Regions from separate parts of the Streptomyces mabaensis genome, predicted to be linked through region 2. Evidence: riboswitches for the same ligand, from Rfam matches in the RefSeq annotation. Region 2 holds a riboswitch; each other region holds the start of a gene.
What was found. Region 2 has a riboswitch for cobalamin ahead of ACWV17_RS07545 (ABC transporter substrate-binding protein). Riboswitches for the same ligand answer to the same signal wherever they lie in the genome.

Region 1 (4,707 bases), on a different contig from region 2:
TCCCGCCGAGCAGTCCGTGCGCCCGCAGCACCTCCGCGGCCGCCATACCCCACGGCCGGCGCAGCCGGGCGGCGTCCAGCAGCCCCTGGTCGGCGAGCACTTCGGCGACGGGCCCGGTGTGCAGCCCGTCCGGGGCCAGCACCGCCGCGTCGTCCGCCCAGCGCAGCGCGAGGTCCACGTCGTGCGTCGCCATGACGACGGTGGTGCCGAGTTCGCGCAGCCGCTCCAGCACCTCCAGCAGCCGTTCCTGGCCGTGCGGGTCCAGACCGGCCGTGGGCTCGTCGAGGATCAGCACCCGCGGCCGCATCGCCACGGCGCCCGCGATCGCCGCCCGCTTGCGCTGCCCGTACGACAGCAGGTGCGTCGGCCGGTCCCGCAGGGCCACGATGTCCAGGGCCTCCAGCGCCTCCGCCACCCGGTCGCGTACCTCGGCCTCCGGCAGGCCAAGGTTCATCGGACCGAACGAGACGTCCTGGCCGACCGAGGCGGCGAACAGCTGGTCGTCCGGGTCCTGCACCACCAGCTGAACGGTCGTCCGCAGCCGGGTCAGTCCGGCCCGGTCGTACGCCACGGGCGCACCCTCCAGCCGCAGTTCGCCCGACGCGCAGTGCAGTCCGCCGCTCAGCAGCCGCAGCAGCGTGGTCTTGCCACTGCCGTTGCGGCCGAGCAGGGCCAGCGAACGGCCCTCGCGGATCCCGAAGTCGACGCCGCTCAGTACGGCCGGGCCGTCCTGGTAGGCATAACCAGCCGCGAGGAGCTCCACGACGGGCGCCCCCACGGCGGGCCGTGCGGACGCTGTGGTCACTCTGGTCACAGGGAGAGCCTTTCGAGTACGAGCGTGAGGGCGGTGACCCCCGCCAGCAGCGCGCCGCTCGCGGCCAGGAACCGCCAGGAGAGCACCGCCGGCGGGACCAGGACGCGCAGGGTGCCGTCGTAGCCGCGGCCCGCCAGCCCCGACTGAAGGCGCTCCGCCCGGTCGAAGGCCCGGACGAAAGCCGTCGCGCCCAAGCCGGCGAGCGAACGCCAGGTGGCCGCCCTGGTGGTGTGGCCCAGCCGGGCGGCCTGCGCCTGGCGTATCCGGGTGATGGCGTCCAGGAGCAGAAAACTGATCCGGTACATCACCAGGGCGACGTCCACCACGGGCGCGGGGACGCCCGCGCGTACCAGCCGCGGCAGCACATCGGAGACGGGAGTGGTGAAGGCGAACAGCAGCACGCCGAGCGAGGCCGCCGAGGTCCGCAGCAGCAACTGCCCGGCGTGCGCCGCGCCTTCGGGTGCGAGGGTCACGAGGCCGCCCGTACCGCCGACCTGGAACAGCAGCGGTACCGCGCCGGTGACGCAGAACCCGAGCGGAATGCGGTACGCCCGCCACAGCTGGCGGGGCGCGACCCCGGCCGGGCCGAGCAGCACGGCGAGCGTGGCGGCGCCGACGATCACCGCACCCGGCCAGGGCGGCAGGCAGACCGCCGAAACGGTCAGCCCGAGACCGAGGACGGCCTTTTCCAGCGGATGGCGGCGGCGCCAGCGACTGCTGTGCGCCGCCGCGTCGATCGGCAGCATCCGCCGGTTACGACGTCGGGCCGGCGGGCCGGCGGGCGGGCTGCTCGCCCGGCTCCCCGGCCGTGGCTGCCGCCGCTCCCGTGGCTGCCGCCGCGCGGGCTTCGCCCTGCTTGCGGCCCTTGCGCAGCCCGAAGTAGTAGGCCAGTACGCCCGCGCCGAGCGCCGCCTGCAAGGAGAACAGCGCCGACTCGATCTCACCGGACGGCGGCTCGTACAGCGGGGTGAACCACGGCTCGTAGTCCGGCTGGATCTCGGTGATGGCGGCCTCCGCCTGCCCGTCGGCTCCGGCGAACGGCTCCTCCTTGCCGTCCCCGAGGCCGAGCGCGAGCGGCAGTACGGCGAGTGCGGCCACGATGAGCAGCAGCAGTGAGTTGATCTTCGCGTTCCGGCTCATCAGGCCACGGCCCCCTTCTTCTGCCCGGGCTTCTTCTGCCCGGGCTGCGCGCCCTGGAGCAGGACCCCGAGCCGTGTCAGCTCGCCCTTGCTCGACTGGATCAGCAGCCGCATGACGAGCACGGTCAGCAGACCCTCGCTGACCGCCAGCGGAATCTGGGTCACGGCGAAGATCCCGCCGAACTTGGCCAGTGCGCCCAGGAGTCCGGTCGCCGGGTCGGGGAAGGCGAGCGCCAGCTGCACGCTGGTGACGCAGTACGTGCTCAGGTCGGCCACGAAGGCACCGAAGAACACGCTGACCATCAGCGGCACGTCGAAGCGCCGCAGCAGCCGGTACACCCCGTAACCCGCCCAGGGCCCCGCGATGGCCATCGAGAAGACGTTGGCCCCCAGCGTGGTGAGTCCGCCGTGGGCCAGCAGCAGGGCCTGGAACAGCAGGGTGATGGTGCCCAGCACCGCCATGATCGGCGGTCTGAACAGGATCGCACCCAGACCGGTTCCGGTGGGGTGGGAGCAACTGCCCGTGACGGAGGGCAGTTTGAGCGCGGACAGAACGAACGTGAAGGCGCCGGAGGCACCGAGCAGCAGGGTGCTCTCGGGGTTGGCCCTGACCTCACGGGTCAGGGCCCTGACTCCGTGGACGACGAACGGAGCTGACGCGGCGCCCCAGGCGGCCGCGTGCAGCGGGGGCAGAAACCCCTCGGCTATATGCATGGTTGGGTAGACCCTCTCCAGCACCTCGTGGATGGACAACGCGCCCTGGCCGGTCTCCTGGCTGACGGGGGGTCCTGGGGTCCACCCCGGACTGGCAATGTGCCGTCCGACTCCGCCTTCCCGGACTCCGCGGTCTCCCGCGGTGGTCCAGTGGCTCCCCGGAGGGTGGAGTCGGACTACCCGATCACAGTGGCGAGGGCCGCACCGGTACCGCACCGGTTTCCCGAACACCAAGGCCCTGTGACCTTAGTGGGCGTGACGACCTGCGACAACCCGCGCACGGGCGCACGACAAGGGCGCGCCTGACGGGGATCGGGTCAAACATTCACGTGTTCACATGTCCAGATGATCATGCGTTCAGGCGTTCACGGGATCACGCGCCGAGGTGTGGCTGACGGGTCCGCTGTCGCGCGTCGCTCAGCATTCGATGACGTTGACGGCGAGGCCGCCGCGGGCGGTCTCCTTGTACTTGACCTTCATGTCCGCGCCGGTCTCCTTCATGGTCTTGATGACCTTGTCGAGGGAGACCTTGTGGCTGCCGTCGCCGCGCATCGCCATCCGCGCCGCGGTGACCGCCTTGACCGCCGCCATGCCGTTGCGTTCGATGCACGGGATCTGCACCAGGCCGCCGACCGGGTCGCAGGTCAGGCCCAGGTTGTGCTCCATGCCGATCTCCGCGGCGTTCTCCACCTGCTCCGGGGTGCCGCCCAGCACCTCCGCCAGCGCGCCGGCCGCCATCGAACAGGCCGAGCCGACCTCACCCTGGCAGCCCACCTCGGCACCCGAGATGGAGGCGTTCTCCTTGAACAGCATGCCGATGGCGCCCGCGGCGAGCAGGAACCGCACCACGCCGTCCTCATCGGCGCCGGGCACGAAGTTCATGTAGTAGTGCAGGACGGCCGGGATGATCCCGGCGGCGCCGTTGGTCGGGGCGGTCACCACCCGGCCGCCGGCCGCGTTCTCCTCGTTCACGGCCATCGCATACAGGGTGATCCACTCCATCGCGAGGGCGGTCGGGTCGCCCTCGGCGCGCAGCTTGCGGGCCGTGGTGGCCGCCCGGCGGCGGACCTTCAGCCCGCCGGGCAGGATGCCCTCGCGGGACATGCCGCGTGCCACGCACGCCTGCATGACCCGCCAGATCTCCAGCAGGCCCTCGCGGATCTCCTCCTCGGTGCGCCAGGACTTCTCGTTCTCCAGCATCAGCGCGGAGATGGACAGACCGGTCTCCGAGGCCAGCCGCAGCAGCTCGTCACCGGTGCGGAAGGGGTACTTCAGCACGGTGTCGTCGAGCTTGATCCGGTCCTCGCCCACCGCGTCCTCGTCGACGACGAAGCCGCCGCCCACCGAGTAGTACGTCTTCTCCAGCAGTGGTGTGCCCGACGCGTCGTACGCGAACAGGGTCATGCCGTTCGCGTGGTACGGGAGGGAGCGGCGGCGGTGCAGGATCAGCTGGTTCGGCTCGTCGAACTCGATCTCGTGCGCCGCGCCGATCTCCGCGCCCAGCAGGCGGAGCCGGCCGGTCTGCCGGATCCGTTCGACCTCGTCGTCCGCCGTCTCGACGTTCACCGTGCGGGGCGAGTGGCCCTCCAGGCCCAGCAGCACCGCCTTCGGGGTGCCGTGACCATGCCCGGTGGCGCCCAGCGAGCCGAACAGCTCCGCCCGCACCGCGGCGGTCTGCGCGAGCAGACCGTCCTTCTTCAGCCGGCCGACGAACATCCGCGCCGCCCGCATCGGACCGACCGTGTGCGACGAAGACGGACCGATACCGATGGAGAAAAGATCGAAGACGGAGATGGCCACGGTGGCGGACTCCCTTGTCTGCTCGTGGTGGGCGGTGCGGGTGCGGGTGCGGTGCGGTAAGGAGTGTTTGTAGAAGACGAGCCTAACGCGAATGGGTGACGGGCATGCCTCGGCCGAGTGTCGGGGAGGTACCGCTGTCCGTCCGGTCATACGAATGGCCCGGCCTGTGGACAACTCAGGCCGGGCCATCGCGTCGCCGCCCTACGGTGAATCCGTCAGATCAACGGGCTCGTGCGGGGC
Region 2 (4,707 bases):
CCGTGCGGACGGGACGGGCCGCGCGGCCGAAGCTCCGGGTGCCACTGTCGTGTCGGTCATGAGGTCACCCCTTGCAGGCCGCGGCGGCTGCGGATCAGGAACGTGATGACGACGGGGGCGCCGAACAGCGAGGTGATCGCGTTCAGCGGCAATACCGCGTCCATACCGGGCGGCTGGCTCAGCAGCGCGCAGGCCAGGGCCAGGAACGCACCGGCGAGCATCGACGCGGGCACGAGCACCCGGTGGTCGGAGGTGCCCAGGGCGACGCGGGTCAGGTGCGGTACGGCCAGGCCGAGGAAGGCGACCGGGCCGCAGAACGCGGTGGCGGCCCCGGCCAGCAGCGACGTTCCCAGCAGCGCCAGGTCGCGGCTTCTGCGGACGTTCAGGCCCATGGTGCGGGCGTAGTCCTCGCCGAGCAGCAGCGCGTTGAGGCGCTTGGTGGTCAGCAGGGCGGCCGCCAGGCCCGCCCCGATCACCGGGAGCATCACCGCGAGGTCGGGCCAGGTAGTGGCGCTGAAACTGCCCAGTCCCCACATCACGAACTGCTGGGCGCGCTCGGGCCGGGCGTACACCAGCATGACGCTGACCACCGCGGTGGCCGCCGAGCCGATCATCACGCCGATGACCAGCAGGGTGACCGCCGAGCGGACCCAGCGCGACAGCAGCAGCACCAGCGCCAGCACACACCCGGCGCCGAGGGAAGCGGCCAGCACCACGCCGATGCGGCCCAGCCCCGCCAGGTCACCGGTGAAGCTCCCGGCCACACCGCCCGTACTGACCACCACGGCCGCCACCCCCATGCTTGCCCCCGAACTCACCCCGAGTGAGAACGGATCGGCCAGCGCGTTGCGGAACAGCGTCTGCATCTGCACGCCGGCCACGGCGAGGGCAGCGCCCACAGCGGTGGCCGTCAGCGCACGCGGCAGCCGCACCTCCTCGACGATGACGGCCCACCGCGGGTCGGCCCCCGCACTGCCGAACAGCACACGCACCACCTCCCCGACAGGCACCTGGTAGGAGCCGACGGCGACCGTCAGCACGAACAGAACTGCCGTGCCGACGGCCAGCCCGGAGACGACCAGGAGACGCCGACGCCCGGGCACCGGGCTTGCCGGGGCCGGGGCCGGGGCCGGGGCAGGCGTCACGGCTGTCCGCGTGGTCACGCGCGCGGCACCTTGGTGTAGAAGGTGAAGGTGTGGCCCGCGGCCTGGTCCGGGTGCAGGAGGGCGAACAGGTCGGCGAGGACGAGGTCCGGACGCAGGACGCCGCGCTCGTAGAAGTCGTTGCCGCCGCCGGGACCCAGCGCCTTGGTGTTCGTCCAGACCTCACCCGCGTTCACAGCGTTCAGCTTGGCGTAGCGACGGTCCGCCTTGACCGCGTCGGCAGTCGACTTCCACTGCTCGCCGACCAGCCACGTCGGCGCGTCGCCGCCCTTGGCGTACACGGCCTCGAAGTTCAACTGAAGGTTGCCTGTGCCCTTGTCGCCCGCCCACGGGTAGGTGCCACCGGCATCATTGATCAGCTTCCCGACGTAGCTGCCGCCGGAGGCCATGCTCCACGTGCCCTGGTACATCGTGCCCGGCAGCACCTTGACGGGCTTGCCCGCCGAGACGGACTTCGCGGCCTTGGCGGCGACCTTGCCGTAGTCGCTCTCGACGGTGTCGAACACCTCGCCCGCGCGCTTCTCGGCTCCGGTGAGTGCGGCCATGGCCTTGACCCACTCGGCGCGGCCGAGCGGGCTGGGCTCCAGCCACTCGGCGTTGGCGACGACGGCGATGCCCGCCTGCCGCAGCTTCGGGTACTGCGGGTCGTCGGTCCCCTGGGTCATCAGGACATCGGGCCTGGCGCCGATGACCTGCTCGGCGTTCAGGGTGTTGTCCTTGGCGTACTCGGCGACCTTGCCCGACGTCACCCGCTCACGGACCTCGGCGGAGCTGACGAACGCGCCGCTTGCCACACCGGTCAGGACATTCAGCGTGCCGGTCTCGGTCAGCAGCGGCAGGTGCGTGGTCGAGGCGGAGTACAGGCTCTTGACCGGAGTGGTGATCTGCTGGGCCTTGGCCAGGTCGCCGGACAGCTTCGGCTTGGGGGCCCCGCACTTGACCAGGACGTACGACTCGGGCTTGCCCTTGGGGTAGGGCTCCTTGACCGTGAGGACCTGGTAGCTCTTCTCGTACCGCAAGGTGAAGTTCTTCGCGTGCTCCACCGTGGACTTCACGGGGAAGTAGTCCTCGGCCGGATCGAAGTCGGAGATGCAGCCGGCCGCGGACCCCGAGGCCCGGGAATCCGCCGGCCGGGCGGAGTCGCCGTCGGCGCACGCGGCGAGGGTGAAACTCAGAGCGGCGATCAGCGCCGTAATGCCGGCAGGGCGTCGAAGAGGCGGGACTGGTCGTACGGACACGAGGGCTCCTGGGCATGCGTCGAAGCGCACCGGTCTTCCGGGTGCGTGGGAAAGGGAACGACCGAGGGGCGGTCGCACAGTCAGCGAGAGGGTGGGACGCCGAGCGTCGCCGGGAGGCCCTTCAGCGCTCCGACGGCAGGGTCCGAGCGACAAGCCGTCGCGTCCATCTCATACGGGCAGCCGGGAGTGGAAACTTCACACAAGCACGCGGGCACACGAGTGCCACCGTCCTCTCTCGGGGAAATCCGCCCCGGTATGGCGAGGTGCGACGGCGTGAGTCTCCTGACTCGGGATCGACGCTTCTCCGGCCTTCCCACCCCGACGGGGCGGTGGCTTCGGCGGAGTCGCTCCCCCTACACAGTGGCGGTACCGTGCCGGAATCTCACCGGCTTCCTCGTTCCGCCGTCGCTTGTCGGACGGAAGCATCCCAGAACGCACATGACCGCGCCAGCCCTTCGGCTGTGCCCCCCACCACATGGGGGGACGCGCAGGGGCGTGGTTCGGCGACGTCGGTCATGCGCAGGGTGGCTGACTAACAGTCGGGTCAGTCCTCCGTGATGACCGGGAAGCGGCGGGGCGCGATCAGCAGGAGGGCCAGCAGGGCCAGTACCGCCGCTGCCGCCGCGCCCAGGTAGACGTGGTCCACCGCCGTGTCGACCGCCCGGCGCAGCTGGTCCGCCGCTTCCGCGGTGAGGGAGGCGGGGTGTTCCAGGGCGTGCGCGACGCCGTCGAGGTCGGCGTCCGGCAGGCGGGCGGTGAGGGTGGCGTTGGCGACGGCGCCGAACAGCGCGGCGCCCACGCTCTGGCCGACCTGGCGGCAGAAGAGTACGGATGCGGTGGTGGTGCCGCGTTCCGACCAGCCCACCGTCGACTGGACGCCGACGATGAGCGGCAGTTGGAAGAGGCCGAGGGCGGCGCCGAGCAGCAGCATGATCAGGGCGGGCTGCCAGGGGGAGCCCGGGTAGGGCAGGAGGGGGAAGGCGAGGAGGATCACGGCGGCGAGTGAGATGCCGATGACCGCGGTGTTGCGGAAGCCGATGCGGGTGTAGACGTGCTGGCTGAGCGCGGCGGAGATGGGCCAGCTCAGGGTCATGATCGAAAGGACGAAGCCCGCGCCGATCGGGCCGAGGCCCAGGACCGACTGCGCGTACGTGGGCAGGAAGACGGTCGGCGCGACCATCAGCAGCCCCAGCGCGCCGAGGGCCAGGTTGACGGCGGCGATGGTGCGGCGGCGCCAGACCCAGCCGGGGATGACCGGATCCGCGGCCCGGCGCTCGACGACGACGGCCAGCGCCGCGAGGACCGCCGCCCCGGCGAGCAGGGTGAGCGAGGGCGCGGACAGCCAGGGCCAGGCGACGCCGCCCTGGACCAGGGCGGTCAGCAGCAGGCCGCCGCAGGCGAAGACGGTCAGTGCGCCGGCCCAGTCGATCCGGGGGCGGGCGGCCGGAGCCGTACGGGCGGTCTCCTTGAGGTGACGGGCGATCAGCCACATCGCCAACGCCCCGATCGGCAGGTTGATCAGGAAGATCCAGCGCCAGTGGGCGTACGCGGCGAGGAGCCCGCCGACCGCCGGTCCGGCCACCGCGGAGACGGCCCAGACGGTGGAGAGCCGGGCCTGGATCCTGGGGCGTTCCTTGAGGGGGTAGAGGTCGGCGGCGATCGTCTGGACCGTGCCCTGGATCGCGCCGCCGCCGAGTCCCTGGACCACCCGGAAGGCGATCAGGGCCGCCATGTTCCAGGCCACCGCGCACAGGACCGACCCGACGAGGAAGAGGGCGATGCCGGCGATGAGGACCGGCTTGCGGCCGAAGGTGTCGGAGAGCTTGCCGTACACGGGGAGGGTGACGGTGACGGCGAGGAGGTAGCCGGAGAAGAGCCAGGAGAAGACCGCGAACCCGCCGAGGTCGCCGACGATCTGGGGGACGGCGGTGGACACGATCGTGCCGTCGAGGGCGGCGAGCGCCATACCGAGCATCAGCGCCGCGACGACCGGCCTGCGCCGGCGGGCGGACTCCGGGGCGGACCGGGTGCCGGGCAGGGCTTCCGTACCGCCGCCGCTGCTGCCGCTCACCCGAATCCTTTCACCGTGCATCTATTTTCCTGGGACACCCTCTCATTCCCGGGCCGGGCCGCGGGAGGGGGCGGGGGTCCCCGAGACGGACTCCGCCCGACGGCGTACTCCCCCTAGGGGGACCTCCGCCCTTCGGGCCAGGGGCCGTTCGTACCGGTGGAGGAGGAGATGGCCGCGGACCGGTTCTTAACTGGTTCTTACGGGCCGCCTCACCCGGTGGGTGGGGCTAACCCCC
Region 3 (4,707 bases), on a different contig from region 2:
GTCGGCGTCGGCGAGTTCCTCGGCGCGGTCCACGAACCGCACGACGACGCCGGGCTCGGCGGCCAGCGCGTCGACGTCCGTGAAGTTGGACATCAGCGGCACCGCGCACACCGCGACCCGCAGCACGTCCTCGCCGACCGGCGGGGCGACGACGGACTCGCGTACGGCGCCCCGTAGCGAGACCCGCAGCCCGTCCTCCTCGTCGATGCCGAGCCCGTGCCGGAACGGCAGCACACCGTACGTCTGACGTCCGGTCAGCCCCCGGAGCATCTCCAGGCCGGGCTCCAGCAGTGACACATCGCCGCGGAACTTGTTGACGAGGTAGCCCGCGATCAGCGACTGGTCCTCGGCGCTCAACAAGGCGGTCGTGCCGAAGAAGGAGGCGAAGACGCCCCCGCGGTCGATGTCTCCCACCACGACCACCGGGAAGTCCGCCGCCCGGGCGATGCCCATGTTGACGATGTCCGTACGCCGCAGGTTGATCTCGGCAGGACTGCCGGCCCCCTCACAGATCACGGCGTCATACGTGCCCCGCAGTTCCTCCAGGCACGCCGTGACGGTCCCGAGAAGTGCCTCCTGCCGGCCGCCATGCAGCGTTTTTCCGGGGGACACTGCGTCTGATTGCGGCTCCGCCGCGGGCCCAGGCCCCCCGAAGAACCCACGCGCGCTCATCTCACCCACCGGCTTCCCCATCAGCACCACCTGGCTGCTGCGGTCGCTGCCGGGCTTGAGCAGTACGGGATTCATCAGCGCGCTCGGCTCGACCCGTGCCGCCTGGGCCTGCATCGCCTGGGCCCGCCCGATCTCCGCGCCCTCGCGCGTGACGAACGAGTTCAGCGACATGTTCTGCGCCTTGAAGGGCGCGACCTTCACCCCGGTGCGTACCAGCCACCGGCAGATCCCGGCCGTGACAACGCTCTTGCCGGCGTCCGACGTAGTGCCGGCGACCAGCAGTCCACCCCCGCGCGTGCGGTTCATGCGGTCCTCCTCCGTCCAGCGATCAGCCGGCCGGCGACGAGCCGGCCCGCGACGCACACCCCCAGGGCCACCCCGGTGACCACGCGCGACAGCTTCACGGCGCGGTCGATGTCGGCCACCTCGACCGGCCGGCCACCGGCGTTCAGCACCGGCCGGTGTTCGACGCGGCCGGCGTACGAGAGGGTGCCGCCGAGCCGTACGCCCAGCGCTCCGGCGAACGAGGCCTCCACCGGCCCGGCGTTGGGGCTCGGGTGTTTTGCCGCGTCCTGCCGCCAGGCCCGTACCGCCCCCCGGCGGTCGGGCCCGGCCAGTACGGCGGCGGCCGCGGTCAGCCGGGAGCCCGGCCCGCCCGCCACGTCGTCGAGCCGGGCCGAGGCCCAGCCGTACCGCAGGTACCGGGGTGACTTGTGCCCGACCATGGCGTCCAGGGTGTTCACCGCGCGGAACGCGAGCAGGCCGGGGACGCCCGCGACGGCGCCCCACACCAGGGCCCCCACCACCGCGTCGGAGGTGTTCTCGGCGACGGACTCCACGACGGCGCGGGCGATCTGACGGCCGTCCAGGGACTGCGGGTCGCGCCCGCACAGACGGGGCAGCCGTTCCCGGGCGACGTCGAGGTCGCCGGCCGCCAGCGCGCCGCCGATGGCCCGGGCCTCGCGGCCCAGCGACGTCCCGCCCACCACGGCCCAGGTCGCCGCGGCGGTCAGCGCGGCATGGGCGGCGGGACGGGAGCGTACGGCGCGGGCGGCCAGCGCGCCGGCGGCGGCCGCGCCCCCGGCGCACACCACGGCGTGCAGCGCGCCCCACCCGCGGTGGTCATGCCACAGGACCTTCTCGACGGCGGTGGCGGCCCGCCCGAACGCGGCGACCGGATGCCCGCGGCGGGGATCGCCGAGGACGAGGTCGCCGAGCAGGCCGGCGGTCACGCCGTATGCACATACGCGATCGGCACGCATGGGTTCAGCCGGCCGATACGCCTAGGCCCTGTCCGGGCGATCTTCTCGGGCCCGCGGCGCCAGCTACGGCACCTCGCCGCGTTGTCGGAGTAGCCCAAGTACATCCAGTACGAGGGCGATCCTCCGCCTTGCGATGCACCGCATCTGACGCCGCGGGCTGATCCTCAAAGATCGCCCGGACAGGACCTCGGCGGGACCCCGTACTCGTACTCACATGGACAACTGAACCGCAGCCCGGCATGGCGAAAGTCCTCACTCAGGGTCCGCGCCCTGGTTCGACGTGACCGGCGGTGAGAGTCTCCTGGCTCCCGGATCGGCAACTCCCCCGGCCTTCCAGCCCGTACGCACGGGCCGTGACTTCCGGTGTGGGGGAGTGCTCCCCGGTGACAGTGGCGGGACCGCGCCGGATTCGCACCGGACTTCCTCTCCTGCCGCCGTTTGGCTCCGGAAGTCCACCACGCCCCGCGAACGCCCGTCAACTCGCCGTTGACCTGCGGCGGGACAGTGTGCGAAGCCCCACACCGGCGGGAACGCGAACGCCCCCGGCAGGAGTCCGTGAGGGACCCGCCGGGGGCGGTCGGCTTGCCGGTGCGGTCGGCTGCCGGGTTGGGTCAGACGACGATCAGATAGATCCCGTACGCCACCGCCGCCGCGCAGAGCGCGAAGCAGGCGTACGCGCCGGTGCGGGCCAGGGCCGCGGCGCCGGCGGAGCCTCCCTGCGCGGTGGCGGACTCCTGCTTGGAGAGGCCGACGATGCCGAGGGTGAACAGGCCCACCAGGGCGACGGTGGCCGTGAGGCTGACTCCGAAGACGGAGCCGAGAGCTGCCCAGTCGATCTTCATACTGCTGATTCCTTCACTCGTCGAGTGCGTCGAGCGCGTCGAGCTGGTCAGACGGTCGCGGGCTGCGGCGGTTCGGGGGACGCGGGCGCCGGGGCGGGGATGGTGGCCTTCAGTTCGCCGGTGGTGGCGGTGGTGACGCCGGCCGGCGGCGGGGTGACGGCGGCCATCGCGGCGGTCACGACGCCCGCGGGCTCGCCGTCGGCGCCGGTCTCGTTGACGTTGGTGTGGTCGACGACCTGGCGGCGGGAGACCAGCCAGATCGCGAGGCAGGAGCTGACGAGGAAGACCGCGACGGCGGCGACACCCCAGTTGCCCTGCCTGGTGACGAGCTCCGCGCCCGCCGCGACAAGGCCGGCCGCCGGCAGGGTCAGGCCCCAGGCGATGAACATGCGGGTCGCGGTGGACCAGCGGACCACACCGCCCTTGCGTCCGAGACCGGAGCCCATCACCGCGCCGGAGCACGAGTGGGTGGTGGAGAGGGAGAAGCCGAGGTTCGAGGAGGCCAGGATGACGCTCGCCGCGCTGGTCTGGGCGGCGAAGCCCTGCTGCGGCTGGAGGTCGGTGAGACCCTTGCCCATGGTGCGGATGATGCGCCAGCCACCGAGGTAGGTGCCGAGGGCGATCGCGACACCGGCCGAGAGGATGACCCACAGAGGCGGGTTCGAGCCGGGGGCGAGAGCGCCGCCGGCGACCAGGGCGAGGGTGATGATGCCCATGGTCTTCTGCGCGTCGTTGGTGCCGTGCGCCAGCGAGACGAGGCCCGCGGAGCTGATCTGGCCGACGCGGTAGCCCTTGGCCGACGCCTTCTCGTTGGTCTTGCTGCTCAGTTTGTACGTGAGCCGGGTGGCGAGCATCGCGGCGACACCGGCGACCAGCGGGGCGGCGATCGCGGGGATCAGCACCTTGGTGACGACGACGTCGCCGTTGACTCCGCCGAAGCCGACCGAGGCGACGGTGGCGCCGACCAGGCCGCCCATCAGGGCGTGCGAGGAACTGGACGGCAGGCCGACCAACCAGGTCAGCAGATTCCACAGGATGGCGCCGACGAGCGCCGCGAAAATGACTTCGGGCCTGATGCCCTCTTCGTTGACGAGTCCGCTGGAGATCGTCTTGGCGACTTCCACCGAGAGGAAAGCGCCGACGAGGTTGAGCACGGCGGACATGGCCACCGCCGTCTTGGGCTTGAGAGCGCCGGTCGAGATGGTCGTCGCCATCGCGTTGGCTGTGTCGTGGAAACCGTTCGTGAAATCGAACACGAGGGCGGTGACGATCACAATCCCAAGCAGAATCATGGCCTCATGTGCCATCAGGGGTCATCCGTTTCCGTATGCGGCTGGCGGCCTGAGAAAAGCCGAGGCGTCCATACGTCTCGGCTCTGGCCGAACGTACGTTGACTTGGTGAACGGAAGATGAACTGACACGGGACCCCAGGTAACCTGACCTGCGGGTTACCAAGCCACTACGGAGAGCCCCCGCTAGGTCGCGACCTGTTCGGCCTGGTGGATGGCGCCGGCGGCATTGATCAGCCCGATGTGGCTGAAGGCCTGGGGATAGTTGCCGAGCGCCTCTCCGGTGGCTGAGGAGACCTCTTCGGCAAGGAGACCGACATCGTTGGCATGATCGAGGGCGGTCTCGAAAACGTCTCGCGCACGGGTCGCTTCACCGATCAGGGCCAGAGCGTGAGCGAGCCAGAACGTGCACAGGAGGAACGATCCTTCCTCGGCCGCGATGTCGTCGCTGAGGTAGCGGCGTACCAGGCCGTGGGCATCGGTGAGCCGGGCCGCGATCGCCTCCACGGTGGAGCGGACGCGGGCGTCGTGGCCCGGGAGGAATCCGACGAGCGGAAGCATGAGCGCCGAGGCGTCGAGCTCGTCACTTTCGAATGACTGGGTGAATGCGCCCAGGCGGGCGTTCCATCCGCGGGTTTCGAT

Region 1: linked by a shared signal. The riboswitch ahead of ACWV17_RS20510 (energy-coupling factor ABC transporter permease) and the one ahead of ACWV17_RS07545 (ABC transporter substrate-binding protein) in region 2 are both predicted to bind cobalamin.
Region 3: linked by a shared signal. The riboswitch ahead of ACWV17_RS21210 (cobalamin biosynthesis protein) and the one ahead of ACWV17_RS07545 (ABC transporter substrate-binding protein) in region 2 are both predicted to bind cobalamin.

What each region holds. Positions count from the first base shown of each region.
Region 1 is NZ_JBSOPZ010000022.1:38,233-42,939, reverse strand. Features, by position in the region: gene ACWV17_RS20525 (energy-coupling factor ABC transporter ATP-binding protein) at 1-805, opposite strand, end outside; gene cbiQ (cobalt ECF transporter T component CbiQ) at 811-1,560, opposite strand; gene ACWV17_RS20515 (energy-coupling factor ABC transporter substrate-binding protein) at 1,568-1,954, opposite strand; gene ACWV17_RS20510 (energy-coupling factor ABC transporter permease) at 1,954-2,667, opposite strand; cobalamin riboswitch at 2,698-2,917, opposite strand; gene ACWV17_RS20505 (L-serine ammonia-lyase) at 3,085-4,467, opposite strand.
Region 2 is NZ_JBSOPZ010000006.1:137,949-142,655, reverse strand. Features, by position in the region: gene ACWV17_RS07555 (ABC transporter ATP-binding protein) at 1-60, opposite strand, end outside; gene ACWV17_RS07550 (FecCD family ABC transporter permease) at 57-1,163, opposite strand; gene ACWV17_RS07545 (ABC transporter substrate-binding protein) at 1,160-2,401, opposite strand; cobalamin riboswitch at 2,655-2,843, opposite strand; gene ACWV17_RS07540 (MDR family MFS transporter) at 2,946-4,493, opposite strand.
Region 3 is NZ_JBSOPZ010000023.1:65,367-70,073, reverse strand. Features, by position in the region: gene ACWV17_RS21215 (cobyric acid synthase) at 1-978, opposite strand, end outside; gene ACWV17_RS21210 (cobalamin biosynthesis protein) at 975-1,934, opposite strand; cobalamin riboswitch at 2,229-2,360, opposite strand; gene ACWV17_RS21205 (hypothetical protein) at 2,546-2,776, opposite strand; gene ACWV17_RS21200 (anion permease) at 2,824-4,068, opposite strand; gene ACWV17_RS21195 (glycoside hydrolase family 15 protein) at 4,252-4,707, opposite strand, start outside.